3 regions of the Pseudoalteromonas sp. CO325X genome follow, and region 3 is predicted to be linked to each of the others. Evidence: predicted binding sites of a transcription regulator. Region 3 holds the regulator's gene; each other region holds the start of a gene.
The links. Region 3 encodes LexA, which represses DNA repair genes until DNA is damaged. Its sites were predicted from a motif close to TACTGTATNNNNATACAGTA; they were not measured.

Region 1: a site for LexA is predicted at 2,028-2,047, ahead of EXT46_RS13545 (SulA-like leucine-rich domain-containing protein). Genes of this name have one in related genera too.
Region 2: a site for LexA is predicted at 6,493-6,512, ahead of uvrD (DNA helicase II). Genes of this name have one in related genera too.

Annotation. Positions count from the first base shown of each region.
Region 1 is NZ_SGPG01000024.1:53-10,548, forward strand. It holds gene EXT46_RS13530 (VC2046/SO_2500 family protein) at 138-647, shown strand; gene EXT46_RS13540 (YchJ family metal-binding protein) at 1,041-1,409, opposite strand; gene EXT46_RS13545 (SulA-like leucine-rich domain-containing protein) at 1,535-1,984, opposite strand; gene EXT46_RS13550 (NCS2 family permease) at 2,242-3,534, shown strand; gene EXT46_RS13555 (hypothetical protein) at 3,876-4,640, opposite strand; gene cysB (HTH-type transcriptional regulator CysB) at 4,972-5,949, shown strand; gene EXT46_RS13565 (L-serine ammonia-lyase) at 6,006-7,382, opposite strand; gene EXT46_RS13570 (CoA pyrophosphatase) at 7,464-8,057, opposite strand; gene pabB (aminodeoxychorismate synthase component I) at 8,054-9,403, opposite strand; gene EXT46_RS13580 (fumarate hydratase) at 9,558-10,496, shown strand, end outside.
Region 2 is NZ_SGPG01000003.1:28,243-38,738, forward strand. It holds gene hemC (hydroxymethylbilane synthase) at 1-661, opposite strand, end outside; gene EXT46_RS01605 (DUF2914 domain-containing protein) at 680-1,555, opposite strand; gene EXT46_RS01610 (alpha/beta fold hydrolase) at 1,578-2,237, opposite strand; gene cyaY (iron donor protein CyaY) at 2,238-2,558, opposite strand; gene EXT46_RS01620 (lipoprotein) at 2,705-2,890, shown strand; gene dapF (diaminopimelate epimerase) at 2,957-3,787, shown strand; gene EXT46_RS01630 (DUF484 family protein) at 3,784-4,395, shown strand; gene xerC (tyrosine recombinase XerC) at 4,392-5,324, shown strand; gene EXT46_RS01640 (HAD-IA family hydrolase) at 5,327-6,019, shown strand; gene EXT46_RS01645 (GNAT family N-acetyltransferase) at 5,997-6,434, shown strand; gene uvrD (DNA helicase II) at 6,577-8,742, shown strand; gene EXT46_RS01655 (GNAT family N-acetyltransferase) at 8,720-10,496, shown strand, end outside.
Region 3 is NZ_SGPG01000020.1:3,674-14,169, forward strand. It holds gene EXT46_RS09915 (lysozyme inhibitor LprI family protein) at 92-493, opposite strand; gene EXT46_RS09920 (hotdog fold thioesterase) at 824-1,282, opposite strand; gene grxB (glutaredoxin 2) at 1,292-1,927, opposite strand; gene EXT46_RS09930 (DUF924 family protein) at 2,026-2,556, shown strand; gene EXT46_RS09935 (STAS/SEC14 domain-containing protein) at 2,557-2,922, opposite strand; gene EXT46_RS09940 (HNH endonuclease family protein) at 2,988-3,737, opposite strand; gene lexA (transcriptional repressor LexA) at 3,957-4,574, shown strand; gene coxB (cytochrome c oxidase subunit II) at 4,893-6,026, shown strand; gene ctaD (cytochrome c oxidase subunit I) at 6,023-7,597, shown strand; gene EXT46_RS09960 (cytochrome c oxidase assembly protein) at 7,597-8,139, shown strand; gene EXT46_RS09965 (cytochrome c oxidase subunit 3) at 8,159-9,034, shown strand; gene EXT46_RS09970 (DUF2909 domain-containing protein) at 8,934-9,236, opposite strand; gene EXT46_RS09975 (SURF1 family protein) at 9,266-10,000, shown strand; gene EXT46_RS09980 (hypothetical protein) at 9,987-10,490, shown strand.

The DNA of each region.
Region 1 (10,496 bases), on a different contig from region 3:
CCTTTGGCCGCTCGGGAACCCCTCCTAAACAACGGCGGCGATAATAGCAAACTCAGAGTCCAAGTAAAGAAAAAAACTAAAGAAAGCTGAAAAAAGGCCGATAACTGCTTAGAAGTAATTCAGGTTGAATAAAGTTTATGCAAGTTAAGCCCGTCATTCGTAACGAACTACAAATGGACTCGCAATTATGTCGCAGTGTCCATGAGGCCCGTCGTGGAGACTTTGCTTGGCTGTTAGCATCATTATCAGCAGATGCACTCGATTTTGCCCAGTTTCACCTTCCCAAATCGGAACTAGAATCTCACCAAGTGGATGAGCAGCAGTTGCGATTGCAATTAGGCGCTGCGCCTGCAAAACCAACGGCATTACCGGATTACCACATAGATAGAACTCAGCATGACAGGGCATTATTGGCGCAAAGCTCAATGACAACTCTGCGCTTAAAAGAGTGTCTAACCCCCGAGCCTTTGGCAGTGCGAGACGACAAAACCTATGTTCCACTACCTATAATTGACAATTGCGATCCGAGCGTACAGGCAAAACATCATCGCCAATATGAGCCACTGAACGAGCCGCAAATGGATAGTGCAGCTTTTTACGATCAACTTGTGGATATGAATAAGTCTTCCTCTTTAGCACACGCGTAGTGGCCTGCGCATAATGGCGTTTGGCCAGTCAGAGCGCGCTAATCAGGGTGCAATAGCAGGTGCGAGCCAAGGGGCTCTTGTACTAGGGTCTGTTGATCTTTGCTGTTCTATTTTTGTTCTCTTTGAGCGTGCTTTTATCGCGGCGCTCGATGTGTGGCCTAGTAATCTAAGCGAATATTGAGCAACAATGAGAAAAGTGCGCTCAAAAGAACCGTTCGGCAGCACTTGATTGGCTTTTCTACTGTGTTATCGGCTGGCTCACATAGAATAACTATGCAACGCAGCCTCTGCCTTGTATAAAACCCAATCAAACTGCTGCAAAAACGAACTTGAAAGGTCAACAGACCCTAATTAAGCGAATACCTAAAGCTGCCACCGGGCGGCGGCATCACATCAAGGCATACAGCATTTTTTGAATTTATTGCCACTTAAGCATGGGCAGGGATCGTTGCGTTTAAGCTTTACATCAGCGGCTTCAAACAACCGCCCGCTGTCGTATTTCCACTGGTGGTGGCGTTGAATGAACTGTGAGCGTTCATGAATACAGTGAAGGGTGTCAGCAATGATGTAAAAAGCCTTAAATTCAACATAGGCCAAAGCATCGCCAGGCTCATAATCCATTATGTGTAAGCGCACAAAACGCGCAGCTTGGGCAAATTCAGCCACTTCCTCTCTGGGGTTTTGTTCTAGGGCTTTCTCTGAGCAGGTAAAACATAAGTAATCAATAGCTTGTTCACAAAATGCACTATAACGAGAGCGCATCAGGCTCTGGGCGTCGGGGGCATCAATAGCTCTACTTACAAACCGGCCGCAGCAATCAGCAAAAGGCTGCGGCAATCCACAATGGCACATCGCATTTTCTAACTACAAGGAATCACGCCACTATATTAGCAGACTTGTAACTGCGAGGGCACAGTTGTTTGTTCGCTGGCGTTATGCTCGGTAGTGAAACAGTAAAGCTGTGCTTTAGCTTGGTGGGTATTAAGTTGTAAGGCTTCGAGTTGCTGCTGTTTTAAAATATCCGTCCAGGTGATCACCGCCGCAAAACGGCCATTTTGCAGCGCACAATTAAGCATGTATTCCATATCAACAACATGTTTAGCCCGAATTACCAGCAATTTATTCGTGTCGATAGAGCAAGCGTCCAATAGGTGGCGGCTAGGCACATTGTCAGGGGCGACTAATAGCGTCCAGCCATTATTTTGATTGTAACGATGAACGATTTTAAGCATCTCAAATGTTGCAGAAATCTCATCCTCAGTTTTTACGATATTGATCACATTAGGGTTATCTTGCTGATAGCTTTTAACATGACGAACACTTGCTGTATGTAACATAATTGCCTCGCTGTGGATTTTGTGAACCATATACAGTGTTTTATACAGTATGCGTATACAGTAGTTTATACAGTTGTTCAGTGCAAGTTTTTTTTGTTTCTTTTTTAAACGTCTTGTTCGTTGCTTTAAACGCTTAGCGATACCGAAGAAGCTAAAGCCGTGTTTCGGTGCCAATATTGCTGTGTAAACATGCGGTCATTTGTCCGCATTTATGCTAGTATCCGCCGCTTCTATTTTACGTATCATTGTTTACTCCTATGTTCGAAAGACTGTTCAAAATAAAATCGCATGGAAGCTCTGTTAAGCGCGAGGTTATCGCAGGACTCACGACCTTTATCACCATGGTGTACATCGTGTTTGTCAACCCGGCAATGCTAGCAGAGGCGGGAATGGACCAAGGGGCAGCATTTGTAGCAACCTGTATTGCTGCTGCTATCGGTTGCTTCATTATGGGTTTTTGGGCGAATTATCCGTTGGCATTAGCGCCAGGCATGGGCTTAAATGCATTTTTTACCTACGGCGTAGTATTAGGTATGGGTTACACCTGGCAGGCGGCTTTAGCGGCGGTGTTTATGTCGGGGTGTATCTTTTTAGCGTTGAGCCTATTTAAAGTCAGAGAGTGGATAATCAATGCCATTCCACTGGTACTTAAGCGCGCTATCGCCACAGGGATTGGCGCTTTTCTGGCGCTCATCGCACTGAAAAACGCGGGTATTGTTGTTGCCAGTCCAGCCACGCTCGTTCAGATGGGTGATATTACCAGCAGTGGGCCTTTGCTCGCTATCCTGAGCTTTTTCGTAATAGCGGCGTTGTTGTATCGTGATATCAAAAGCGGCGTATTGATCAGTATCATGTTGGTAACAGGCATTGCGTTATCTATGGGGCTGGTTGAATATCAAGGGGTGATCTCAGCGCCACCGTCCATCGCTCCTACCTTTATGCAATTAGATTTTGCCTCAGCGTTAGAGTTATCCATGCTCAGTGTCATTTTCGCATTCTTGTTTGTGGATTTGTTCGACACCTCAGGCACCTTAGTGGCGGTAACGCAAAAAGCGGGATTGGCCGATGAGCAAGGGCGTATGCCACGTTTGGGTCGAGCACTGAGTGCCGATAGTACAGCGACAATTGCAGGCTCTATGCTTGGCACCTCTACGACCACTTCCTACATCGAGTCAGTATCTGGTGTGTCAGTGGGTGGGCGTACAGGCTTAACAGCTGTGGTGGTGGGCTGTTGCTTCCTACTGATGATGTTTTTTGCTCCTTTGGCAGCCATGGTTCCAGCTTATGCAACAGCGGGTGCGATTTTGTATGTCTCGGTGCTCATGCTGCAAAACCTTAAGCTGATTGATTGGGATGATATGACAGATGCGATTCCAGTTGCCGTGGTGCTGTTGATGACGCCGTTAACTTTTTCCATTGCCCACGGCATTGCCCTTGGCTTTATCGCCTATACGGCGGTGAAATTAGTGTGTAATAAGGGGGCGGAGATTAGCTTGAGTGTGTGGATTCTAACAGTACTATTTTTGCTTAAGTTCATGTTTTTATCTTAGTAAGCAAGGTCATATATAACAGCTAAAAAGGCACAGCTATGACGCTGTGCCTTTATTTTTTGTATGAGCCAACGAGCTTCAAAAAACCAGCCTCTATTGTCAATTGTCGCTCCTTGACGTCGCACTTCGCAGCCGTACCATGGCTAGCCCTGCGTACCGGCGCAGCATTATGGAGAGTTTGGTTTTGGGTGTTCGCACACACAGCTGGATGGTATGTATGGCTCAATGATTGAAGGTAGTGGGCAGATTTTACGTAAGGTATTTACCCTGCATGGCCCGGTACAGGCAGCAGATAGGCGATGTTTGATATCGGCCTATCTGTTATAGCTTGATTTACGCTGTTACCACTTTTTCTTTGGCGCGAATAACACATCCAAATCGTCTTTTTCTTCCTCTTCGCGTTTTTTACGGGCGGAGGCGTTAGAGGCTTTCAACTCAGAGCTGATCTCGTTGAGATAATCCTCAAGCTGATTTTTCTTATTCGTGACATAATCGTCGCTGTAATTCAAGGCGGTAATTGTGGCATACGCTTTTTCGAAATACTGCCGTGCCGAGCCAACCATATTGGCGTTTCTTGCAGCCACGCCGCGCTTAATTTGGCTTTCAATATTTATCTTTAATTGCAGGCGCTCAAAGGTTTTGTCCTCTTGCATAAACACAGGGGTATCGATTTTGCCCTTGCTGTGTTCAGAGCGCATGATGGTGCGCAGCTTCTTTATTCCCTGTATCAATGAAATAAGCTGTTTGTCATGATCGGGAAGAGCAAAGTTTTCGCCCATATTAGCGCTCTCATCAACGCCACTGGTTAAGCGAGTTTTTGCATCATTAAGCCGAGATTTAAGCTCTTTCGAGGAGGGAGATAACTCAACCATGGCGGCGAGCGCATCGTGAATTCGACGATAAAGAATCATCATCACATTATTAGATAACGGGATATTGACACTGTTGACCAGCACTTCTTCCGTCTCTTCTATTATTTTTTTCTGCTTTGCGAGCTCTTGGCGGCGCTGAGCTTCTTGCTTTTCTTTATGCTGTTGCACTGCACTTACCCAAACCGCAATAACGATAAGCGCGACAATTAACATAATAATGATAGAGACTATCATACCCCGATTCTCTTACTCATTGAGTTGCCCAATTACCACCCATCTTAACCGAAAGAACCTAGGTTGGGGTAGTAATACACGTTAAATTCATGAAATAACATTAAATAAAATAAGAGTATAGGAGAACATCGCAGCCTTGAACATAAATCAACAGTACCGAGACATAATTAAATGTGCTAGCCTAGCTAATTGCAATAGCTAAAATGTATAAGAAGATGGGCTCAAGGTGTTGATTTGCCTTCCCATTCACCAGGAAGATTAGGGTCTAGGCCACTGCGTATAACGCCTGGTGCAATCGCAAGTAAAATAATAATAGAAAGTAACAACGACCATGAAACTACAGCAGCTAAAGTATATTGTTGAGGTGCTTAATCATAACCTCAATGTATCCGCCACAGCGGAGAGTCTTTATACTTCGCAGCCCGGTATCTCCAAACAAGTACGTATGTTGGAAGACGAATTAGGGGTGCAAATTTTTGGACGCAGTGGCAAGCACCTGACGCACGTAACCAGTGCCGGTAAAGACATTATCAATATTGCTCGTGAGATTCTCTCCAAAGTCGAGGGAATTAAGGCTGTAGCCAATGAGCATACCTTGCCAGACCAAGGTAAACTTAATATTGCCACCACCCACACTCAAGCGCGTTATGCTTTGCCGGAAGTCATTCAAGGCTTTATGAAAAAGTACCCGGCGGTTTCATTGCATATGCATCAAGGTACGCCGCAGCAAATCTCTGATGCAGCGGCACGTGGAGATGCTGATTTTGCTATTGCAACAGAAGCCTTACACTTGTATTCCGACTTAGTGATGTTGCCTTGCTATCACTGGAATCGCAGTATTGTGGTGGCGAAAACTCACCCGCTGGCGCAAAAAGCCGATAACCTTAGTATTGCTGATGTTGCTGAGTTTCCGCTGATCACTTATGTGTTTGGCTTTACGGGTCGCTCAGAACTAGACAAAGCGTTCAATGCTCAGGGGTTAGAGCCCCATATAGTCTTCACCGCCACCGATGCGGACGTTATAAAAACCTATGTACGTTTAGGTTTGGGCGTCGGGGTGGTCGCCTCGATGGCTGTTGATGAAATCACCGATAAAGATTTAGTGTGCATTGATGCCAGCCACTTATTTGAGGCTAGCACGACCAAAATCGGCTTCCGTAAAGGAACGTTTTTGCGTGGCTACATGTATGACTTCATTGAGCGTTTCGCGCCGCACTTGACCAAAGATCGGGTTGAAAAAGCCTGCTTATTACGTAATCAAGATGACGTCGATGCGATGTTCGAAAGCATTGAGTTGCCAGTGCGCTAAGTGATCAGTGATATGATATGAAAAAAGGCGCCTGTTGGCGCCTTTCTTTTGTGCGATTAACACTCAATGATGTTTACCGCCAGACCGCCTCGAGCGGTTTCTTTGTATTTGGTTTTCATATCATTGCCGGTGTCCCACATGGTTTTAATCACTTTATCCAAGGAGACCTTTTGCTCACCGCTGCCGCGCATGGCTAGGCGTGAGGCATTAATGGCTTTAATCGCACCCATGGCGTTGCGCTCTATGCAAGGCACTTGCACAAGGCCGCCCACAGGATCGCAGGTGAGACCGAGGTTATGCTCCATGCCGATCTCAGCGGCATTTTCTACATGCACTACGTTACCGCCCATGATTTCCGTTAAGGCGCCCGCAGCCATTGAACAGGCAACGCCCACTTCGCCCTGACAACCCACTTCGGCCCCGGAGATAGAAGCATTCTTTTTGTACAAGATACCAATTGCTGCTGCGGTCAGCAGGTAGCGCGTGGCGATATCGCGATCCACCTCTTTGATAAAGGTGTGGTAATACATGAGTACTGCCGGCAGGATACCTGCGGCGCCGTTGGTGGGGGCAGTGACTACTCGACCCCCAGCGGCGTTTTCTTCGTTTACGGCAAGAGCGAATAGGTCAACCCAATCCATTGCTCTAAGTGGGTCGTTATTGTTCTCAACATTTAACTTTAAATATAAGCTGGGTGCGCGACGGCGAACTTTTAGGCCACCGGGAAGAATGCCTTCGGTGCGCATACCGCGTTCAGTACAGGCTTTCATCACCTGCCAAATATGAAATAACTCATCTTTGATATCAGCTTCGTCGCGCAAGGTCTTCTCATTGGCCATCATTAGGCTTGAGACGCTCAGGCCGGATTCCTTACAAAGCTCTAGCAGTTGCTGTGCGTTATCGAACGGGTAGGGGGCAGGATTTTGCTCACGGATATCCAGCGCAGCCTGCTTTTCCTTATCAAAGTCCTCGTCGCTGACGATAAAGCCGCCACCAATAGAGTAATACACTTGCGAGGCAATGCGCTCATCACCCTTAAAGGCAATAATCTCCATGGCATTAGAGTGCTTGGGCAAAGTCTTGCGGCGATGAAATACAATCGCCCCTTGCTTTGGAAACTTAGCCTGGTGGGTTTTATTGAGATAAATAACCTGCTCTTGCTCGATTTTGGCCAAAATATCGGGCACGGCGTCGGCATCGACCGTCTCTGGGTCGTACCCGGCCAGCCCTAAAATAACAGCTTTACCTGAGCCATGGCCAACACCGGTTTGACCCAAGGAACCAAACAGCTCTACTTTTACCTCGGTAACATCCTCAAGTGTGCCTTGCTCTTGCAGGGTTTGCACAAACAACCGAGATGCGCGCATTGGGCCTACGGTATGGGACGACGACGGCCCAATGCCAATGCTAAACATATCGAATGCACTGATCATAAAATCTATACTCACATTGCCTTTGAACGGGCGCCTATCATAACGTTAAACACCAGGGATGTAATCCTCTGTACACTAATTTTAGCTGATCGGACCAAGGCGCTTCGTAAAGCGCTCAATAATTCGCTCGGTCGCTCCCCACAGCAGACCATAAGGGGTTTTAAAAACGCGAAAGTGGAGATTTTTTTGTTGCCGCTCGACCTGCAGAGACTGCCAGTTTTGGGTTGCTAACAGTTCAGCCAGAGGCACAAAAAATGCGGCTTCGACCTCATTTTGATCAATTTGCCAACGGGCACCGGCGCGTAGCTGTGCTAGATACGGCGTAATACTCATATCATTGAGGGTGCTCACCTCATCGAGACGGCCGATGATGGTGACATCTTTGTTGTCTATATTCAGCTCCTCGTGTAGCTCTCTAAGGGCGGTGTGAGCAAGCGTCTTATCCTCGCGCTCTTGCTTTCCCCCTGGAAAGCACAGTTGGCTGGGGTGGTGGCGCAGATGGGCGCCGCGTTTACACAGCAACACTTGTGCTCCGTGCTCAGACTCTGAGAGCAGCATAACCACAGCGCTACGGCGCTTTGGGTGGGTTGGAACAAAGCTGGAGGGCGCGGCACTGAGATTAAACCGCGCAATAACCTGAGCGCATGAGAGCGCCGCATGGGGTGGTTTTATCACGTCAATACCGGTAAGATTTTATTTACCTTATCGTAAGTCTCTTGGTACTCAGAGGCAACATCTGAGTCGGCAACAATGCCACCACCGGCCCAGCAATGTAGGGTATTGTCTTTGGCCACTAAGGTACGAATGGTGATACTGGTGTCCATATCTCCGCAGGCGCTAATGTAGCCAATTGAACCACAATAGGCGCTGCGCCGATGTGGTTCGAGCTCTTCAATGATTTCCATCGCCCGGATTTTCGGGGCACCGGTGATAGATCCGCCCGGGAATGCGGCCTTCAGTTGGTCGAGCGCCGTTTTACCTTCAGCCAATTGCGACTGCACGGTACTGACTAAATGATGGACAGCGGGGAAGCTTTCTATGGCAAAAAGTGAGGGCACATGCACCGAGCCCGGTTTCGCAACCTTGCCGAGGTCATTACGCAGTAAATCGACAATCATGACGTTCTCGGCGCGGTCTTTGGGGGAGCTTGCCAATTGTGCTGCCAAGGCTTCATCTTTTTTAGGGTCACTGCTGCGCGGCAGTGTGCCTTTAATCGGTTTGCTTTCGACCTGATTGTGGTGCACTTCGATAAAGCGCTCTGGCGAAATGGATAAAATGCAGCCTTGCGGCAAACGCATAAAAGCAGAAAAGGGGGCGCTGTTGTGGCTGCGTAAACGGCGATAGGCTTGCCATTCGCAGCCCTGATATGTGGCACTGAAGCGCTGTGCCAGGTTGATCTGATAGCAGTCGCCGCTGCGCAAATAGTCCTGTATCTTTGTAAATTTATCGGCATATTGCGCTTGGCTCATATTGGAGGCCCAGTCACTGGTTAAGGCAAACTTACCTGCGTTTGCGGCGGCGGGTGGCTGCAGGTAACGCTGTAAACGGGCTTCGACATCCACCGTTGGCTGGGCAATATAATACCATTGGCTGGCCGCTTTATCGTAAATTAAGGCATCAAGATAAAGACCCAGTTGCATCTGCGCCAAGGCAATATCGTCCGCCGCTAAGCTGGGTAGGCGCTCTAGGGTGCGTCCTAAATCATAGCCAAAGTAGCCAAGCCAGCCGCCACTAAAAGGCAGGTCATGCGCCGGGGATTGCGTGCACAGGCTAGCTAGGCGTTGCTGCATATAGGCGAACACCTCTTGATGCAGCTCAACGCCGTCTAGGTATACCTTGTTGTGCTCGACGCTGAGCGTCGCTTCAGGCTCAATCACTAAGATATCGAAGCGGCTATTGACGTGCGCTGCACTAGCAGAGTCAAGAAAAACCGCCCCTTTGAGATGGTGTAATTGGGCAAACACCTCACATGGCGAGGATGAGAGCGCCAATTTACGGCAATGTAATTGCGAATTTGTCATTATCTTCAACTCGAAGAACTAGCCCGAAACGGGCAGGGAGGTTATCATAAGTTACACTTTATCAGAAGACGCGGTCTAACCGTGCACACGTCACCGAGTCGTCGCACCGACTTATGTATTAACTGAAGGTGTGACCCAGTAGGAAGGATTAATCATGAGCACTATTCGCCAGCAAGATTTTATCGACAGCATTGCCGATGCGCTGCAGTATATTTCTTTTTATCACCCGCTAGACTTTGTTCAAGCTTTAGAAAAAGCCTATAACAAAGAGCAAAGCAAGGCGGCCAAAGACGCCATTGCGCAGATCCTTATTAATTCTCGTATGTCTGCCGAGGGCAAACGCCCACTGTGCCAAGATACCGGCATTGTTACTTGTTTTGTTAAAGTTGGTATGGATGTGCGGTGGGATCAAACCGACATGACGGTGCAGCAAATGGTGGATGAGGGAACTCGTCGTGCCTACACCAATCCAGATAACCCGTTACGTGCATCGATTGTTGCCGACCCTGCTGGCAGTCGAAAAAATACCAAAGATAACACCCCGTCCGTGGTGCACATTGATATGGTGCCAGGCAATGAAGTGGAAGTGATGATTGCGGCTAAAGGCGGCGGCTCTGAGAACAAAACCAAGATGGTGATGTTGAACCCTTCCGATGATGTTGCCGAGTGGGTAGAAAAAACCTTACCAACAATGGGCGCTGGTTGGTGTCCACCGGGTATGTTAGGTATCGGTATTGGCGGCACTGCGGAAAAAGCAGCGGTATTGGCCAAAGAGTCGTTGATGGACCCTGTGGATATTCATGAGCTGATCGAACGAGGGGCTGAAACGACAGAAGAGAAAATGCGCTTGGAGATTTTTGAGCGAGCTAACAAGCTCGGTATTGGTGCCCAGGGGCTCGGTGGTTTAACCACCGTCGTAGACGTAAAGGTCAAGACCGCGCCCACTCATGCGGCGTCAAAGCCTGTGGTGATGATCCCCAACTGCGCGGCAACTCGTCATGTGCACTTCACTCTTGATGGCTCGGGTCCCGCCGATTTGCAGCCGCCGAAATTAGAAGATTGGCCAGAAGTGACCTGGGAAGTAGGCGAAGAC
Region 2 (10,496 bases), on a different contig from region 3:
GCGGTGCTAGCAATGCCTTAATCGCCATATCATCACTGCGACACTCGATACCCACAGCCCCTTGGCCATTGGCAGGGAGTGATTGCTCAGCACTGATATAACTGCGAATACGCTCGGGCATGTGCAACCGTATTAAACCGGCCGCAGCAAGAATAATGGCGTCATATTGACCATCATCTAGTTTTGCCAAGCGGGTGTTCACATTACCTCGTAAATCACGCACCTCTAAATCTGGGCGCTGCTCTTTAAGTTGGCACTGCCGACGTAGGCTGGACGTGCCGACGATAGCACCTGCAGGCAAGTTATCAATGTTATCAAACGTATTCGAAACAAAGGCGTCACGAGGATCTTCACGCTCGCAGATGGTGTGTAACTCGAGACCCTTGGGAAACTCTACCGGGACATCTTTCATTGAATGCACAGCGATATCAGCGCGACCATCCAGCATCGCTTGCTCAAGCTCTTTAACAAACAAGCCTTTTCCACCCACTTTTGCCAGTGGCGTATCAAGAATAATGTCACCCTTGGTGGTCATGGTGACGAGCTCTACGGTAATACCCCTGTGATGACGCTCTAGTTGCGCTTTTACAAACTCAGCTTGCCATAGCGCTAACGCGCTTTTGCGAGTAGCAATACGCACTCGCGCGGTCGAATTGGTCATGAAATTCCTACTTCGAATTTATCGTGAGCCAACCAAGCGAAATGCTCGGGTAGCCAATAGTTTATTATTTTCGTCTCTCAGCTCTACTCGCCATGTGCCGAGCTGGCTTGGCATGATGTTCTTGGACGAGAAGGTACGGTAACGAGTGGTATGAACACCGAGCTCAACGTTGGCCATAGTTTGGTCATTAAAGTACCACACATGCTTTACTTTTTGTCCTTGTAAACCATGTAATTCGGTGAAGAAAAACAGCTGTTGCTGGAAGTCACTGGTTTTGACTTCTTGGCCAAGAGAGTTAATCGGTTCGCGGTCTTGCACAGCGGTTGTGAGCACCGCTCGGCTTACCTTGTCGGTGTCAATTTTGGTGCCTTGAGACAAGCTTGCTACTTTAGCCTCAGTATTAAACTCACTCTCGGGCGCAGGCGCATCCACTGTCGTGTCATTCGCCTGTGCCTCAGTTGAGGACGCGGACGCTGAGCTCTCAACAGTGCTCGTTTCATTGGTACTCACTTGTGCCACCAGCGTTTGCTCAGACTCCACCATGGCGCTCTTTGAGTCAACCTCTACTTCATCTTCTTTGTGGGGCTGGCTCGATTGCACTGTTGCCTGCGCAGCTAACGCGGCGGGTGCTGCTTTTGCAACCGTGACCTCTTGCGCACTTTCATTGGGCGCTTCAGCCTGACTCTGTATACCATCGGAGGACGCCGTATTCACCTCGCCCTGCTCGGCGTTGGCAGGCGTAAATGCTAGGTACCAAATCGCAGCCACAGAACACAAACCAAGCGTTGCAGCACCAACGATGCGGCGCCAATGCCATTGATATTGCACTTCCTTGCGCTCAATACGTTGAGTCTTGTTATTCATATTCGCTGTGATCACGATTTTTTGTCCCATTACCGTTGTTCCTGAATCATTATTAACTTAGTCGCTCAAGCAGCCATTGTCGAATAGCTTGCAGCTCGGCATCACAGACTTGGTGGGCCATAGCGTAAGATTGCCAAGATACGTTCATGCCTTCATTTTGCAGGTAAGTATAGGCTTGTTTACCTGCTTCTAAAGGCACCACATTGTCAAAATCGCCATGAGCCATGAAAATATTAAGATCGCGATGGCGGGCCTCATCCGTTAAGCGCTCAGGCTCAGACATATAGGTTGATAGCGCCATAACACCGGCCAACTTATGATGGTAACGCGGCGCTAAGTGTAAGGCGATAACTCCCCCTTGAGAGAAGCCAGCTAGAATAATTTTATCCGCTGGGATCCCGGCCGCTATCTGCTCATCTATTAATGTACTGATACTTTGCGCCGATTGTTGCACACCTTGGGCATCTGCACGTTTATCTAGATCAAGAGATTTGATGTCGTACCAAGCGCGCATTTCCATACCACCATTGATGGTCACCGCTTGCACCGGGGCATGGGGGAAGAGGAACTTGGCCCCGAGCTCGACTGGTAGATTTAAGTGTGCAGCAACAGGTGCAAATCCTTCACCAGAATCGCCTAAACCATGAAGCCAGATAACTGTACATTTGTGCTCTGGTGCATCAAACACACTCACGCCGTCAAAGCTACTCACTTAATCATGCTCCCAGCGGATTTCAACACCCGCTTGTTTACTCGCCGCATCACACATAAACTGCCAAAATTCCGCACCAGAGCGGTTATCAATCCAAGTATCGCCGCGTAGTTCAAAATGGTGTCCGTTAAACTTAGTAGCGACCCAAACTTGATGTAATGGCGCTTGTTTATTAATGACGATTTTACTGCGATCAGCAAAGATAATTTCTAATATGCCAGCTGCAGACTCATAATCTAAATCCGCATCAATATCGTCTATCTGCTCTTCTATTGTTAGCATCAAGGCATCGGCTAACTGATGGTATTCGGTATCGGTCATGGTAGTTTCGCTCATTGTGGCTGCGCTCCTATATGCTCGCAGTAACGTTCGATGGGAAATAATTCAACGGCAACGACTACATTTTTTGTATTTTCTGTTACTCTGCGATTATAAAACGAGTCATATTAATTATCTATCGAATCGCTATGTACAAAAGTCATCGTTTGCTTCGTATCCTTGCAGCCTCCAGCTTAACGCTTCTCAGTGCGTGTGGTCAAAGCGGCGCGCTCTATTTGCCACAACAAGAACAAGTAGATAACCAACAAGCAGAAACACCGCTAAATGCCAAGGAAACCGCAAACGATAACGCAGAGCCGTCGCCACAGCAGTAAAAGCAATGGCCTTGGCGCAACTTTGTAGGCATAGTAACAGCATAGAGTGAGCGATTATAAAGCGTTATGTTAGTTAACTTTTCAAAGATGCATGGTTTGGGTAATGACTTTATGGTCGTGGACAATGTTACCCAAAATATTTTTCTCTCCCGAGACCAGATCAAGCGCTTGGCGGATCGCCATTTTGGCGTTGGCTTTGACCAGCTGCTGATGGTGGAAGCACCTTATTCACCGGATTTAGACTTTCATTACCGCATTTTTAACGCCGATGGCAACGAGGTTGAACAATGCGGTAACGGCGCACGTTGTTTTGCTCGCTTCGTACGTATGAAGGGACTCACTAATCGTCATAAAATCACCGTTTCTACTAAAGGCGGCAATATGACGCTGTATATTGAAAAAGACGGGCAAGTGACGGTCAATATGGGGCAGCCAATATTAGAGCCCAAAGATATACCGCTGCAAGCCAATAAGCGTGAGCTAACGTATATTCTTCGCCACCAAGAACATACATTATTTATGGGCGCCGCATCGATGGGTAATCCACATTGTGTGATCGAGGTTGAAGACATTACTGCCGCCGAGGTGCACACCCTAGGTCCAGCTGTTGAGCAGCATGAACGCTTTCCAAAGCGTGCCAATGTCGGTTTTATGCAGATTATTGACGAGTCTCATATTAAACTCAGAGTGTGGGAGCGTGGCGCAGGTGAAACCTTAGCCTGTGGCAGCGGTGCATGTGCAGCCGCCGTTGTCGGCCAGTTGCAAAGCAAGCTTGGGCGCAACGTCAAGGTAGACCTACCAGGCGGAGCATTGCAAATACGGTGGCAAGGTGAAGGTCACCCAGTCAAGATGACGGGCCCCGCAGAGCATGTTTTTGACGGACAAATAGCCTTATGAGCGAATTAACTACACAGCAAGTCAGTGAATACCTACAACAGAACCCAGACTTCTTTTTAGAAAATCCGGGCGTGTTTGCTTGTATGAACTTTGGCTCTCAGCATGAGAGCGTCGCTTCCTTACAACTGCGCCAGCAGCAGCTATTGAGAGAACAAAACCTTGCTCTTCAAGAACAATTACAACAACTTGTAAGTCAAGCGAAGCAAAATGAACAGGTTTACCAAGTATTCAGTGCCTGTCATCGCCAGCTTATGAGTGACTGTGAATTTGTCGAGCTTGCCAGTAGCCTAGAGCAACTTATTTGCGAGCAACTGCAGCTTAACGAGTGCAAGTTGGTTCAGTACAATGACGCTCTGCAACCGCTAATAAATAGCCGTTTACACGCACAAGGCCATTATCTAGGACGTCTCTCGGAGCAAGAGCAGGCATTGATCTTTAATCATACCTGCAAGAGCGCGGCATTGTACTTAATTGGTGAGCCGGATGCGCCCTTGGCATTGCTCGCATTTGCCAGCGAAGATGAACTGCATTTTGAGCCCGCGCAGGACAGCTTTTTTATCTTCGAGTTTGTGAAAGCATTACAAGAGCGTCTCGCTACCAGTTCATGAGCGAGTCGCAGGCGCTAACATTTTCGACCATGGCTGACACTTGGGCCGCACCTGTCCAGTCGTACAGTGATTATCTTCGTTTTGAAAAACAATATTCGCCACTCACCTTAGAACAATATCAACGGCAACTTCTCGAAGTGGCGCGATTTTATCATGAAGAGCGTGATGGTTGGCTGACCTTAAGCGCTGATGATATTCGCCGGTTCGCCATGTCATTGCGAGCACGAGGCCTAAGTGCACGTACCGTCAGTTTAAAATTAAGTTGTCTGCGGGCTTTTTTTCGCTATTTGAAGCTTTACCACCAGCACCACGACAACCCGGCGCAGTACGTAAAAGGGCCAAAATTCGATAAGCCCCTGCCTCGTAACTTAGATGTAGACCAAATGCATCAATTGTTGGATATTGATGATGATGATCCCCTGGCAGTTCGTGACAAAGCCATGATGGAGCTGATGTATTCCAGTGGTTTGCGGATCAGCGAACTGGTGAGCTTAAATGTAACCGATATAGACGTGCGTGGCGGAGAAGTTCGGGTCCTAGGTAAAGGCCGTAAAGAGCGTATTGTTCCTGTCGGCCGCCAAGCCATTAGCGCATTAAACTCGTGGCTAAAAATACGCCCAGCGCTGATCGGCCAAGACTCTGATGCGCTATTTTTATCACAGCGCAAGTTGCGCATTTCTGCTCGTCACGTACGTGAGCGCATGCGTGAATGGGGTGTCAAACAAGGGATTAGTGCCCAGGTACATCCACACAAACTACGCCACTCTTTTGCTTCGCATGTACTTGAGTCCAGTGGTGATTTGCGCGCGGTGCAAGAGTTGCTTGGACACAGCAGCTTGTCCGCCACTCAGGTTTATACCCATTTGGACTTTCAACACCTTGCCAAGGTGTATGATAATACCCACCCTAGAGCCAAAAAACAGAAGTAACTATGATTCGATTCAATCGCGCCTTAGAGCAAGCCAAAGTGCTCAGTTTTGATTTGGATGACACGCTGTATAACAATCATCCGGTCATTAAGGCTGCACTGCAGGCGCAACATGATTACTTACAAACATTGCCGCAATGGCGCGAGCAAGAAGCTGACTTTTGGCAATACTGTCGCGAGCAGGCGTTAATGCAGCAGCCAGCATTAGCGCATGATGTTACCGCCCTACGTAAGCAGGCACTTACTCACGCCATGAATCACATGGGCGTTGATAACAGCCATGCTGAACATGCCTATCGGGCGTTTGCCGAGGCCCGCAGTGACATTGTTGTTGCCGACAGTGTGCTGGCATTATTGGACACTTTGCGCCAACGCTTTCGCCTGATAGCCATCACCAACGGCAATGTCGATGTCACCCGCTTTAACCTTCATGGCCAGTTTGATGCCGTGTTTATGGCCGGCCCGGACGGTCGTGCTAAACCCTATAGCGACCTTTACCACAAAGCAGCGCAGGCAATGGCAGTCACACCGCAGCAAATAATCCATATCGGCGATAGCTTAGACACCGATGTACAAGGCGCTAATAATGCTGGTTGCAAGAGTGTATGGCTGAATAACCAAGCGATTAGCTACCAGTACAAGGGGCTAGCGGATATGGAGATTAGCGATATCCATGAGCTCGAGATTCTCACTTAAACCGGTTAGTTTGTCCGAGTGTTTAACAGCTCAGCGTTGTATTCCAGAGCTTGCCACTGGGGCCAGCCTAGCTCGCTATGAGCGAAAAATCGCAGCGGCTCCTTTCCTTGCTCTCGTGGCTTATCAGCAACATCATATTATCGGTTTCAAACTGGGCTTTGCGTTGTCACCACAGTGTTTTTATAGCTGGCTTGGCGGTGTGGTGCCCAGTTATCGCTCTCAAAGGGTAGCCAGGGCGCTGCTGCAATATCAAGAGCGCTGGGCCAAAGCCCATGGATATCAAGAAACTCAAGTTAAGAGCATGCTGTGCTTTAGCGCTATGCGTGCCATGTTGGCGAAATATCAGTACCTACAACTCACTGCTAATAGCCAAATTGATGCCGATACTAAGATTGTATTTAGCAAGCTGCTGTAAAGCCATCAAGTGCCAGTGTCGGGCCTGCAAAACCATAGCGAATGACAAAGAGACAGCGCACTGGTTATAAAAACAGTATTCTATTTAGCCAAGCTGGAACTCTTGTTATACTGGTGGCAATTATGACAGGTGGAAAGCGGCGATGGATGTATCTGAATTACTTGATGGCTTAAACGACAAGCAACGCGAGGCGGTAGCAGCGCCGTTGCAAAATATGCTGGTATTAGCAGGAGCTGGCTCGGGCAAAACCCGAGTTTTGGTGCACCGCATCGCTTGGCTTACTCAAGTTGAAGGAGCTTCGCCTTTTAGCATCTTCGCCGTAACCTTTACCAACAAAGCCGCAAAAGAGATGCGTGCTCGTGTCGAGCAGACCATTCAAGGCTCCGTTGGCGGCATGTGGGTAGGCACATTCCACGGCTTGGCACACCGTATTTTGCGCGCCCATCACCGCGAAGCCAAGCTACCTGAGTCTTTTCAAATTCTTGATAGCGATGATCAACAGCGAATGATCCGTCGCTTACTCAAGGCCATGAATATTGATGAGAAGAAGTGGCCAGCCAAACACCTTGCGTGGTATATCAGCGCCAAAAAAGATGAGGGCCTGCGCCCGGGTGACATCCAAGCCCATGATGTCAACGAGCAGCTATTGCTGCGCGTCTATTCAGCTTACCAAGAGGCTTGCGATCGCGCCGGACTGGTCGATTTTGCAGAAATACTGTTGCGATGCTACGAGGTACTGCAGCAAAACCCCACTCTGCTGCGCCATTATCAACAACGCTTTGCGCATATTCTGGTGGATGAATTTCAAGATACCAATACCATTCAATACCGCTGGCTTGCACTGATCGCAGGCGATACCAACAGCATGATGATTGTCGGCGATGATGATCAAAGTATCTACGGCTGGCGTGGTGCCCGTATCGAGAATATCAAACGCTTCTTGGACGACTTCGACGCCGATACCATTCGTCTTGAACAAAATTACCGCTCTACTGCCACCATCTTGAAAGCGGCGAACTCTCTGATTGAGAATAACGCAGAACGCATGGGTAAAAATCTGTGGACCGACGGCAATCAAGGCGAGCCTATTTCCATTTATGCTGCTTTTAATGAGCTAGATGAAGCGCGCTTTATTGTTGGCAAAATAAAAACCTGGATGGATGCGGGCAACGCGCTAACCGATACCGCAATTCTTTACCGTAACAATGCGCAATCTCGAGTCTTAGAGGAAGCCTTGTTACAAGAGGGATTAAAGTACCGTATTTATGGCGGCATGCGCTTCTTCGAGCGCCAAGAAATCAAAGATGCATTATGTTATTTGCGCCTGGTGAGTAATCGTCAAGATGATGCCGCCTTTGAGCGTGTGATCAACACGCCAACTCGAGGCATTGGCGATAAGACGCTCAGTCATATTCGTGACTGTGCCCGAGCCGAGTCGCTGCCGTTATGGTATGCCGCCAAGGCTATCTTAGAGCAGAAACATTTGTCTGGTCGCGCCGCCACGGCAGTTAATCGCTTTATTGAGTTGGTTGAGGGGGTGGAGCAGCGTATTGCTGAGTTGACCCTCGCAGAGCAGGCAAAATACACCATAGAGAATACCGGTTTGATGGCCATGTATCAGGCCGAAAAAGGCGAGAAAGGCCGTGCTCGCGTGGAAAACTTAGAAGAGCTTATTAACGCTTGCGAGCAATATGAATTACCCGTTGATGAAGAGTTTTCCTCACCACTGCAAGGCTTTTTAGCCTATACCTCTTTAGAGGCCGGAGAGGGTCAAGCCGAAGAGCACGAAGACGCAGTGCAAATGATGACTCTGCACTCTGCCAAAGGCTTAGAGTTTCCACTGGTATTTATGGTCGGCGTAGAGGAAGGCATGTTCCCATCACAACAAAGCCAAGAGGAAAGTGGTCGCTTAGAAGAAGAGCGCCGTCTATGTTATGTGGGCATGACCCGGGCCATGGATAAACTCTATATTACCCACGCTGAAAGCCGGCGCTTATATGGCCAAGAAAAGTATCACAGCCCGTCACGGTTCCTACGAGAAATGCCGGAAGACTGTGTAGAGGAGATCCGCGTTAAAACAAAAATCTCAGCGCCACAACAAGCTAACCGCTTTAGCCCTTCATTGACTCAAGCAGCGTTTGCCGACAGCGGCTTTAGTCTCGGCCAGCGAGTTATCCATGCTAAGTTTGGTGAGGGCACCGTGCTTAACTACGAAGGAGCTGGCCCGCAATCACGGGTACAAGTAAACTTCGACGATGTTGGTAGCAAATGGTTGGTCACCGCTTATGCGCGCTTACAAGCAATCTGAGCTAGCCTCGTTACTGAGTGGCTTAACCCAGCGGCGTTGGCGGCAACTGTTGCTGCTGCGGGGTGAGCCGTCATGGTGCACACAGCAACTGCAATATTTGCAACAGGATACCGACAGCGACTGGCTCACTTTAAGTAAATCTAACCACTGTGTTGATAACCAATGGCCGGAGCATCTGCATCAAATTCTTGGACAAGAGCATAGCTTTGTTGCCTACGATTGCTACAGCGGCTTTTATGCCGATAAGGTAGCCGCAGCCGCTGGCACTGTTAAAGCCGGGGGCCTGATGGTCGTTATGCTGCCAGAAAATACCCACGATTTTGTCGACCCTGGTATCAATAAAATTCTGCCTTATGGCCACCCTCAGCCCGAGAGTTGCTTGTTTTGGCGCTGGTTTGAGCAACAATTAGTCGAGTGTAAGCCACTTAGCCTCTGTCAATCAGCGCAAACTCATCAAGCACTTACTTATCAATCGCTAACTTACACGACCGCGAGTTCTCAGGACTACAGCGAGCAAGAGCAAGCTATAGCGATGATCATCAAAACAGCCGCAGGGCGTGCCCATCGGCCTTTGGTGCTCAGCGCTGATCGGGGTCGTGGGAAATCAGCTGCACTTGGCATAAGTGCCGCGAAACTGCCTGACAAAGATATTATCCTCTGTGCCATTCAACGCCGTTCCCTCGACAGCGCTTTTAAGCACTTAGCAGAGCAGGCACAACTCGATGCAGACAACGGCAATCAACTGGCCAACGTACGATTTATGCCGCCGGATAAATTAATCAGTGAGCAGCCGCAATGTGACGTGTTATTTGTTGATGAAGCGGCCACCATACCCATTCCGATACTAAAGCAACTCTTAACGCTTTATCCTCGGGTTGTTTTTGCCAGCACTATGGCCGGCTATGAAGGCAGCGGTCGCGGCTATACATTGCGATTTTTAGACTTCTTGAAAAAAGCCTATAAGAATCACCGCACCTTCAATATGGTTACCCCCATACGTTTTGCTAACGGCGACCCACTAGAGCAAAGCATCAACCGACTGCTGTTACTAGATATGCACACACCGGTGCCCGCACAAAGGGTGGACAACAGCGAAGTGGAGCTGCTTAGAGTGCCAGCCCATAGCTTGCTGACTGATGCTGCCTTACTGGAGCAATGCTTTTCCTTATTGGTGCTCGCTCACTACCAGACGTCCGCCAATGATTTGCGGCAACTGCTTGATGCACCGTCACAGCACCTTTATATCTGCCGCGATGACGCCAAGGTTATTGGCGTGGCGCTTGTCAGCATGGAGGGGGAGTTAGATCAGGATATATCAAGCTCAATCGCCATCGGCCAGCGCCGTCCTCAAGGCCATCTATTAGCGCAAAGTATGATTAATATGTCCGGCGACGCAGAGCTCGGACAATTAAGTTATGCACGCATAGTGCGCATCGCCATTGTGCCTAAGCTGCACCATCAAGGGTTGGGTCATTTATTGCTGTCCTTTATCGAGCAGGACTTACGACAATCGCAGGTAGCGCTTGTTGGCACTAGCTTTGGCGCGCATGCAGCGCTACTCTCGTTTTGGCAATCAGCCAACTATCGCACTATCAAACTAGGTAGTAAACGCGACCATGTCAGTGGTGAACACAGTGCATTGATGGTAAAAGGTCTCAACAGCCTGGGTACTTCGAGTGTTGCAAATCTGAATCAGAGCTGGTGCCAAGATATGCCACTGTTGCTAAGCCACTGCTTTAATGACATAGCACCAA
Region 3 (10,496 bases):
AATGTGTTTTTCACATAAAGGTTAGGCTAAAGCCCAACCTACTGGGGAGGCCGCTCTGTAGGCAAGGCTTCAGCCTTGCTACTCCAAAGGGCTAATTAAGTATCTGGGAAAGAGCCTTTATCCTAGTTTGGTTCATACGCAACTCACAATTATTTATAGCGGTCTCATACGCACTTGTGCCTTGCTCAATCTCGAATGCCTCAAGTTGACAACTTTGAGCCTTAAAATCGCTCCATGCCAATTGAGTTTTTTCTACTTGGTCGATTAATGTGTTACCTAATTGAGTCTCTGCAGCATAAGCCATCTGAATTTGCTCCCGTAAAAGCCTTAACTCGTTTGTTAGGCGGTGTTCAGACTCGTCTTTTTTCTGCGCTATGCATTGCTCGAATTCAAGACTGTTGGTGGCATCTTCGCAAGGGAGCTTTGTATTACTGGAATTAGCAGCACAACTAAATGTAATCAGTGTCATGATAGCCAAGTATAATGCTTTCATTAGTTCACACCTCCGGTGGCTTTAGGTTTACGCTGTTCAAAATACTTCACACGATTTCTACCCGGTTCATAGAGCCTTAAAGTAGTGGAGTTGCGAATACAGTCGATGAGCTCATTAAAATCGTTATTCATCCCTGCTTTCATCGAGGGATCATAGTAGAGTCTTGGTATAAGAAGTTTACAAAGGCGTCTCTAATTAGAGGCTCTAAACGTTGCTCTCCGATCCTGAGAAACGTTCCGAAAAAGCTCAATTCAAAACACCTTTCGCAGGGCTAAAGCCTTGCCTATTTATTTTCAGACTGAAGTCTGACCTACAGGTGATCATCCCGCTTTAAAGCCCTGTGCCTTTTGAACGCTTCTCAACCACCGCAGCCGTCATCCTTGAAATACAACACAAATCGCCGGCGCTGTTGTAAATTTTTATCTCCCACACTGATGAGCGGCCGCCTAGATGCACGGGCTTGGTCACGGCTTTAAGTGTGCCGGTGCGTGAGGCTTTAAGGTGGTTGGCGTTGATCTCCTGGCCGACGCAGTAGTATTTGCGGGTATCGACCACAAAATTGGCGGCGTAGCTGGCCACGGTTTCGGCTAATGCCACGTAAACGCCGCCATGAACAATGCCCATGGGGTTATATAATTCGTTGCTCACAGGGAGGCAGGCGACCAGGTAATCGTCGCCTATCTCTGTGATCTCAATGCCGAGTTTAGTCATTAAGGTGCCTTTTTCACCTACACCTAAATCAAGCTTTTTACATAAGGCTAAATCAATCTCTTGGGCCCAAATACTCATCTGTATTCCTTAAACAGCAACGCGGGTAAAGGTTTTAATTCGGTGTTCAGTGGCTAATGTATCGACATAGTCGCGTACATGCTCTGGAAAGGTTAAGTCTTTGACCACAGTGAGGTTGCGCAGAAACGGAAACAACGCCACATCGGCCCAAGTAATATGTTCTGGGGTTTGCAGCCATGTTAACTCACTCAATGCGTGTTCCATTGTGGCGATATCAGCGTCGCTGTTGGCTAACACGCTATCGAAAGATTCGCCCAGGCGCTGCTCTTTCTTCTCGCGAAAATAGCTGATAGCGGTATCAATCGCGTATTCCGGTAGAGCCAGCTGCGGCCAGCGCACAAAGGTCAGCCGTAAAAAGGTTTCAAGATGCTTTTCAACCCACTGTTGGGCTTGATTAAAGTGCTCTCCCTGTGACAGCTCCTTGTTGGCAAGAGTGCAGAAATACTCGGCAATATCTAAGCTTTCGGCCATCGCGGTATCATCATCTTTGACCAAAATAGGCACTATTTTTTTGCCCACTAACTGGTTTGGGGTGGCCTCGTCATCGTTGAGGAGGAAGCGTACGTCCACCTCTAAGCCCAAGGCGCGTGCAACCAGTAACGACTTTATACAATAGGGGCAATGTTCAAATATAAACAGCTTCATAAAAAATACCTCAGAGCTTGCGAATTACTACCTTTTGGCCTTAGCTGTAACTAAACAATAGTTGCCGGACGAAAGCAAACTTTCGCCATTAGATCATCATGCAATATGAATCCGTTTACGAATTTTGGTTTACTCACAGCAGTCCACAGGATTGGTTTAAAAAAAGCGCCGACTTTGACGCCACAATAAAAAAGCAATTTTTACCTACTTACGAGGCAGCGCGCCAAGGCGAGCTTTATTCTTGGCGAAAATCTGCTCGAGGCGCGTTATGTGAAATTATAGTGCTGGATCAGTTTCCTCGTAATATGTTCCGCGATACGGCCCAAGCGTTTGCAACCGATACACTGGCTTTATGTTTGGCGCAGAATGCGGTGGAAAAAAAGTTTGCTTTGGAACTTGATGATACCGAGCGTAGTTTCTTATACATGCCCTATATGCACAGTGAGAGCCAGGCGATTCATGTGGTGGCCGAGCAGCTTTTTCGGCCCTTGAGTAATTATAAATATGAACTGGCTCACAAAGAAATCATTGACCGTTTTGGGCGTTATCCACATCGTAATGATATTCTCGGTCGGCAATCGAGCGACGCTGAGCAGGCGTTTTTAAATCAGCCCGGTAGCCGCTTTTAGTTAAGGGCTTTGTGCCCACTGCTTCGCTTGCTCACGTTGTTCATAACGAAAGGATTTAACCTCTGCATGAATAAAGTGTGCGCCTAGTTGCTGGGCAAAGTCACCAAGCAACGAATTGGTGGCAATGGCTACTTTGTTCACCTTTTTATGATGGTCACGCACAAATTGCAGATGAGAGAGTAACGCGGCAAATGAGTCCCACCCCGGAAAGTGTTCAGTAGCAATAATGAGAGCATGTAGCTTTGCATGCTGTTCAATGTAAGGGTCGATAATACGCACTGCTGCTGCAAAGTCTTCTGCTGTCAGCTGGCCTTGTGGTTCGAGTAGGGCAGTATTGTGTGTTTCGTTTATAGTGATATTGAGCATATATCCTCGCCAACGAGTTCATTGGATGCTCTATCAATATAGAATATTTACTTTCAAACGGTTGGTTATTGGTGCACGGTTGAGGGCAGTGCGCTGAGGTTTAAAGTTTCACCTACGCAGCTTTGCAGCAAACTCTGAACTTGGTCTTTTTCGCTTTGCGAGTAGCGAAGGTCATACTTGCTCATGATGTAATTAAAGCGCTGAATGTACTGACAACGGTAATCTTGGTGCGGCGGCAACCATTGCCAAGGACCTTTTGCTCCTTTGCTACGATTTAGGCCATCATCAACAGCAAGCAAGTTCTCCATATCGTTGGCAAATTGTGCCTTTTGCGAACGACTCCAGGTGGCAGCACCGTGTTCATAGGCAAATTTAAGCGGCACAATATGGTCTATATCTAAGTCATCGTCATTGCGTAGTATCTGCCCTGAATAAGGGTCATGCCACTGACCGCTGGTGACGGTGCAGCGCGCCTGGGTGGTGTAGCTTACATTAGTGTGTGATTGGGCAATCAGCACTTCAGCACGGGCGTCTTGGCAGTCGTGATCGGTGTCTAACCAATGTGGCCAGTTATCCCGATGATAACTATTTTCTGATGTGTGTTTAGTGTAGTTCTTTGGTAAACGTCCACCGTCTGCTAGACAGCTTTCTAAGTTCGCATAGGGAGTGAAAGATTGAGTGCGTTGATAATGAGCAGAGTCTTCAGGGTGACAAAGGCCGCTGCGCGACATCTTGACCGTATCGGCTTTGCACGCACCTATCGTCAGTGCCGAAATAAGTAAAAGGAACGCTGAAAATACACCTTGGCGAGTCATCTAACTGCTTAATAATATGACTAAAACAGCGCTACTTTAAAGCATTGTCGCGCATTCGTCACCTATCACTTTATGAGTATGAGGTGAGGTTGCATATGAACAAAAGCGAAGTTGCATTAATTAAGGTTGCAACAGTCAGCAAATTCCCTGATTTTATTTGCGATTTTCATTTAACTGTATATACTCACAGTTAAATGTACTGTATGGAAACCCAGTTGTATGCGCCCATTAACTAAACGCCAATCGCAAATTCTTGAGCTGATTAAAGTCTTTATTAAAGATACCGGCATGCCGCCGACGCGTGCAGAAATTGCACAAACACTGGGGTTTCGCAGTGCTAACGCCGCAGAAGAACATCTTAAGGCGTTGGCTAAGAAAGGCGTAATTAAAATGAAGCCTGGCGCGAGTCGAGGTATTCAATTGGTCGAGGAAGAAGAACCCGAACAATTGGGCCTGCCTTTAATTGGCCGCGTTGCTGCGGGCGAGCCTATTCTTGCCCAACAGCATATAGAGAGTCACTGCCAGATAGACCCATTGTTGTTCAAGCCTGCTGCAGATTACTTGCTGCGCGTAAATGGCATGAGTATGAAAGACATCGGCATCATGGATGGCGACTTATTAGCGGTACATCGCACTCAGGTGGCTGAAAACGGCCAAGTGGTGGTCGCGCGGGTTGATGAAGATGTCACCGTGAAGCGCTTAGAAAAAGCTGGGCGTAAGGTTCTGCTGCATGCAGAGAATGAAGAATTCACACCCATTGAAGTCGATTTAGAAAACGAATCCTTTAATATTGAAGGCTTAGCTGTAGGTGTGATCCGAAACGCCGACTGGATGTAATTAAATTTACTTATTTTGCCTCTAATAGGTCGGTTATTAGGGGCTTTCCCCACGTTCCCTCCTTAGCCACAGTGCTTTCTAACAGTTTGAATCTCCCTGTTAATTTATTAATAAAACGTAAACAAAAATAGTGTATTAACTTGCTATTAGCTCAATCTTTGACTAATTGGTTATATTACAGGCTTTGCTGGTCGGTTTTTCAACAGTTTGTTTAGGGTCAAAGTTGTCGACTGGTAAAAGCATAATAATAACGAAGATTGGGTATTAAGCTGTAACCGCCTCTTCCTTGCATTGCGCAACAATAAGGAGATGGTACACATGAAGAAGCTGAGCTCCCTCATGTTGCTATGTCTGTTATTCCCTCAATTGGTGTCCGCGAATAGCAAGTACAACTTGCGCCAAGGGGTAACTGACATTAGCGAAAATGTTTACCAACTACACATGACCATATTTATTATATGCTGTGTGATTGGTGTGGTTGTTTTCGCGGTGATGTTTTGGGCGCTGCTCAAACACCGCAAGTCAAAAGGGGTCACCCCCGCTACCTTTCATGAAAGCACCAAAGTAGAAATACTTTGGACAGCGATTCCATTTGTTATTCTCATAGCCATGGCTGTTCCGGCCACCAAAACCCTGATTGCTATGGAGGATACATCAAAGGCCGATATCACCATTAAGGTGACTGGATCACAATGGAAATGGCACTACGAGTATATGGGTCACGATGTGGGCTTTTACTCACTGCTGTCTACGCCTCAAGAGCAAATCAAAAATGCGCAAAATAAGGGCGACAATTACCTCCTCGAAGTAGATAAACCCTTGGTCATTCCCACTAATCAAAAAGTACGTTTTTTAATGACCTCGGATGACGTCATTCACTCTTGGTGGGTGCCCGATTTTGCAGTAAAGAAAGACGCTAACCCTGGGTTTATCAACGAAGCTTGGACGCGCGTAAACGAACCGGGTACGTATCGCGGCCAGTGCGCCGAGTTATGCGGCAAAGACCACGGCTTTATGCCGGTGGTCGTAGAAGCAAAACCCCCTGAAGAGTTTGACGCTTGGCTGGCAGAGCAGAAACAAGCGAAGCAAGCTCAGGCGCAGGCTGATGCTGAGCTGCTAGAACAAATCCTCTCAGAAGATGAGCTTATGGCATCGGGCGAGCAAGTGTACATCACTCGCTGCGCAGCTTGTCATCAGCCTACGGGGCTTGGTTTACCTGGAGTCTTCCCCGCCATTAAAGGCAGTCCCATAGCCACCGGCGATATTAACGACCATATCGATATTGTGCTGCACGGTAAGCCAGGGACTGCGATGCAGGCATTTGTCGGTCAACTTACGCTTAAAGAGTTGGCAGCGGTGGTTACTTACCAACGCAATGCCTTTGGTAATGAAACCGGTGACATCGTTCAACCAAGCGTGATTCAGGCCTATATTGATGGGGAGGAACAATGAGTACAGCAGCTGCAACACATGAACATCACGGGCCTGCAACCGGAATTAAACGCTGGCTTTTTACTACTAACCACAAAGACATCGGCACCTTGTACTTATTATTTTCGTTGTTGATGTTTTTAACCGGTGGCGCCATGGCAATGGTGATCCGAGCCGAGCTATTCCAACCAGGACTTCAGCTGGTTGACCCTCATTTTTTCAACCAAATGACCACAGTACACGGTTTGATTATGGTCTTCGGCGCCGTGATGCCTGCCTTTACGGGCTTAGCTAACTGGATGATCCCCATGATGATTGGCGCGCCAGATATGGCTTTGCCGCGAATGAATAACTGGAGCTTTTGGATTCTGCCATTCGCTTTTGCCATCTTATTGCTGTCGCTGTTTATGGAAGGCGGCGGTCCGGCCTTTGGGTGGACCTTCTATGCGCCCTTATCGACCACCTACAGCAACGACAATACTGCCCTGTTTGTATTTGCCATTCACATTATGGGGATAAGCTCCATCATGGGGGCCATTAATGTCATTGTGACTATCGTTAATATGCGTGCTCCAGGGATGAAGTGGATGAAATTACCGCTGTTTGTGTGGACCTGGTTGATCACTGCGTTTTTATTAATTGCAGTGATGCCGGTGTTGGCGGGTGCGGTGACCATGGTGCTCACTGATAAGTATTTTGGCACTGATTTCTTCAATGCCGCCGGTGGTGGCGACCCTGTGATGTTCCAGCATATCTTTTGGTTCTTTGGTCACCCGGAAGTGTACATTATGATTTTGCCAGCGTTTGGCATTATCTCCACCATAGTTCCTACCTTTTCACGCAAAAAACTGTTTGGCTATTCGTCCATGGTATATGCCACGGCCTCCATCGCCTTGCTGTCTTTCGTGGTGTGGGCCCACCATATGTTTACCACCGGTATGCCACTGGCCGGGGAATTGTTCTTTATGTACTCGACCATGTTGATATCGGTGCCAACGGGAGTAAAAGTATTTAACTGGGTAGCCACTATGTGGCGCGGTGCCATCAGCTTTGAAATACCAATGATGTTTGCTATCGCCTTTATTGTGTTGTTTACCCTCGGGGGCTTCTCAGGGTTGATGTTGGCAATTACCCCAGTGGATTTCCAGTACCATGACACCTACTTCGTGGTGGCGCACTTCCACTATGTTTTAGTGACCGGGGCGGTGTTCTCGATTATGGCCGCTGCTTATTACTGGCTGCCAAAATGGACTGGGCACATGTATAGCACCACGTTGGCGAAATGGCATTTCTGGCTGTCGTTAGTCAGCGTTAATGTGCTGTTCTTCCCCATGCATTTTGTAGGTTTGGCGGGTATGCCACGGCGTATTCCAGACTATGCGCTGCAGTTTGCTGATTTTAACGCCATTATCAGTATTGGTGGTTTCGCCTTTGGACTCTCTCAACTGCTGTTTGTTGCCGTGGTGTTCAAGTGCATCAAGGCTGGAGAGCAAGCACCAGCGAAAGTGTGGGATGGCGCAGAAGGCTTGGAGTGGGAGGTAGCATCTCCGGCACCCTACCACACCTTTGAAACGCCACCTAAGGTGCAGTAATGAACCACGCACCGTTATTAAAGAAACTAGTCATCAGCGTCATCGGCATGTTTGCGTTCGCCTTTGCCTTGGTGCCGCTTTACGACGTGTTCTGCGAAGTAACAGGGCTTAATGGTAAGCCCTCACTCGAACAGGCGCAGCAAAGCGAGCATGTGGATGACTCTCGCGAAGTGACGGTGAGCTTTACAACCCATGCGCAAAGTGGTGCCCCCTTTGAAGTGTTAGCGCAAAAGCAAGAAGTGGTGGTGAAACCCGGGGCGATGACAGTGGTGACATTTGCCGCAGCGAATACCAGTGGTGAGCCGCGAGTCATGCAGGCTATTCCATCTGTTTCTCCAGGGCTCGCAGCCAAGTATTTACACAAATTGGCGTGTTTTTGCTTTGACCAGCAGCCGCTACAAGCCAATGAACGGCTTGAATACCAATTGCGCTTTTATGTCGACCCTGCGTTGCCGCAGGAGTATGAGGAATTAACGCTGTCTTACACCCTCTTTGATATCAGCGCTAAGCGACAAGACTTACTCGCAGCGCAAGCGCGATAAACCGAGCGAGGTTAACGAAATGAGTAATCAATACGAAAAATATTATGTTCCGGAGCAAAGCCCCTGGCCGATAGTGGGAGCTGTTGCGTTGTTTTTTATCGCTGTGGGCGCGGGTCTTAGCGTTATGCAGTTAGAGCAAGGCGGTGGCTCTGGTACCTATTGGCTTATTGCTGGTATTGCGGTGCTGGTGTACATGCTGGTGGGGTGGTTTCGCAATGTGATTAATGAGTCACAAAGTGGCTTGTATTCGGCGCAAATGGATCGTTCTTTTAAACAAGGGATGAGCTGGTTCATTTTCTCAGAAGTCATGTTCTTTGGCGCTTTTTTTGGGGCACTATTTTATGCCCGTATGTTGGCTGTACCTTGGCTTGGTGGCGAAGGTAATAACTTGATGACCAACGAAGTGTTATGGCCTGAATTTAGCGCCTCATGGCCGCTAGAGTTAACACCAGGCGGTGATACAACTCAGGCTATGGGATGGCAAGGTTTGCCGCTAATTAATACCATTATTTTGCTAGTTTCTTCGGTGACTTTACAGTTTGCGCATACTGCAATTGAGAAAGACAACCGTAAACAGCTTACGGTATTTCTTGCCCTGACGGTGATACTCGGCGCGATATTTCTGTTTCTTCAAGGTGAAGAATATATTCACGCATATCAGGATTTAGGCCTTAAGTTAGACTCGGGTATTTATGGCAATACCTTCTTCTTGCTCACAGGCTTCCACGGTATGCATGTCACCTTAGGGGCGATCATGCTTACCGTGGTACTCATTCGCGTAATCAAAGGGCACTTTAGCAGTGAAAAGCACTTCGCATTTCAGGCTGCGGCTTGGTATTGGCACTTTGTTGATGTGGTGTGGTTGTGTCTATTCGTATTTGTGTATGTGTTGTGATCGGAGAAGGGTTAAAGCGCAGCAAGCCAGCTTGCTGTGCGAGCAGAATAATAATCAGGACGATGGCGCACAAGGCAACACGTTTGCCTAGGTAGTGCGACATCGGCACCTTGGAGTCAGACTTCAGCATAGCCAACATGGCACGGAATAAGGTGTATATGACAAAAAGTAGCAGCGCAACAATAATAATTTTTATAAGCACAGTGCAGTTTTCCTCTAATTGGTGTGCGAGTGAATACTCATAAGCTTAGCGCATTTTTGTGGAGTAGCATTGTCGTGTTAGTAGTAAGTACTTGTGTAGGCTTGGGTTTCTGGCAGTTAGATCGCGCCGAGCAAAAGCAAGAGCGCGAGCAGCTATTGCAGCAATGGGCCAGTAAAGGGCGCATTCCTTTTACCCAAGCTCAGCGCCTGATCAATTCAGATGTTGATGCCACAGGTATGCAAACCGCAGTGTCTGGTCGTGTGCTACAGCACTACTGGTTGCTTGATAACCAGGTTTATCAAGGCCGGGTTGGCTACGACGTATTGGTGTTGGTTATGCCTCAAGGAGCTAGTCGCTGGCTACTGGTCAACCTTGGCTTCATTGTTGCGCCAACAACACGTGAGCAACTGCCTCAGTTGCAGCTACCGACACAGATAACGCTTGATGATGTGCTCATTAAAGAAGGCCCGTTAGGGTCAATTACCTTGGCGCAAAGCTCACCATCAATGGGTTGGCCTAAGCGTGTACAGCAAATCGATATAACACAAATCGCGAATCAAGCGAGAGTCCCCGTTTATAATTTTATGGCGTATGCGCAAACGCCTTCGCCGTTAGTTGCTACCGAGCCACATTACCAGCCTGTGACCATGCCTGCAGAAAAGCATATAGCCTATGCATGGCAGTGGTTTCTCATCGCCTTAGCGGCGTTATTGATTGCGCTTACCGCCTTTTGGCGTGCAAGGAGAGGGTATGACAAATCGTAAACCATTAGTGATTTTTATTGCTTGTTTCATTATTCCCGTTGTTGCGGCTATTGCCGTTCTTAAAAGTGGCTGGCTACCAGCAAGTACCAGTAATAACGGCACTTTAATGAGTGAGCAGGTGGAACTTGAACAGTGGGGCCAGTACCCCGTGTCGCCCTGGACTATCGCGCTAGTGAATCAAGCTGATTGTGACCCTTGCCAAGCCCAGTGGCAAGACATGCAGTCGCTCTATGTAGCGCTCGGGAAAAACCAAAGTAAGGTGCGCATGGCAGTATTAGGGGAGAGGCCACGCAGCGCCGAGGTACCCGAGGTGTTGCATGTGGATTCAGTGCCCAGTGCATTAAAAGCAGGTCATCTGTACTTGATAGATCGCCATGGTTTGGTGGTATTGGAATATGACTACGCTGAGCAGGAGCAGCAAAACCGACTTATCCACAAAGGATTACTAAAAGACATTAAAAAACTACTTAACTATTCTCGCAGCAGCTAACGAGGC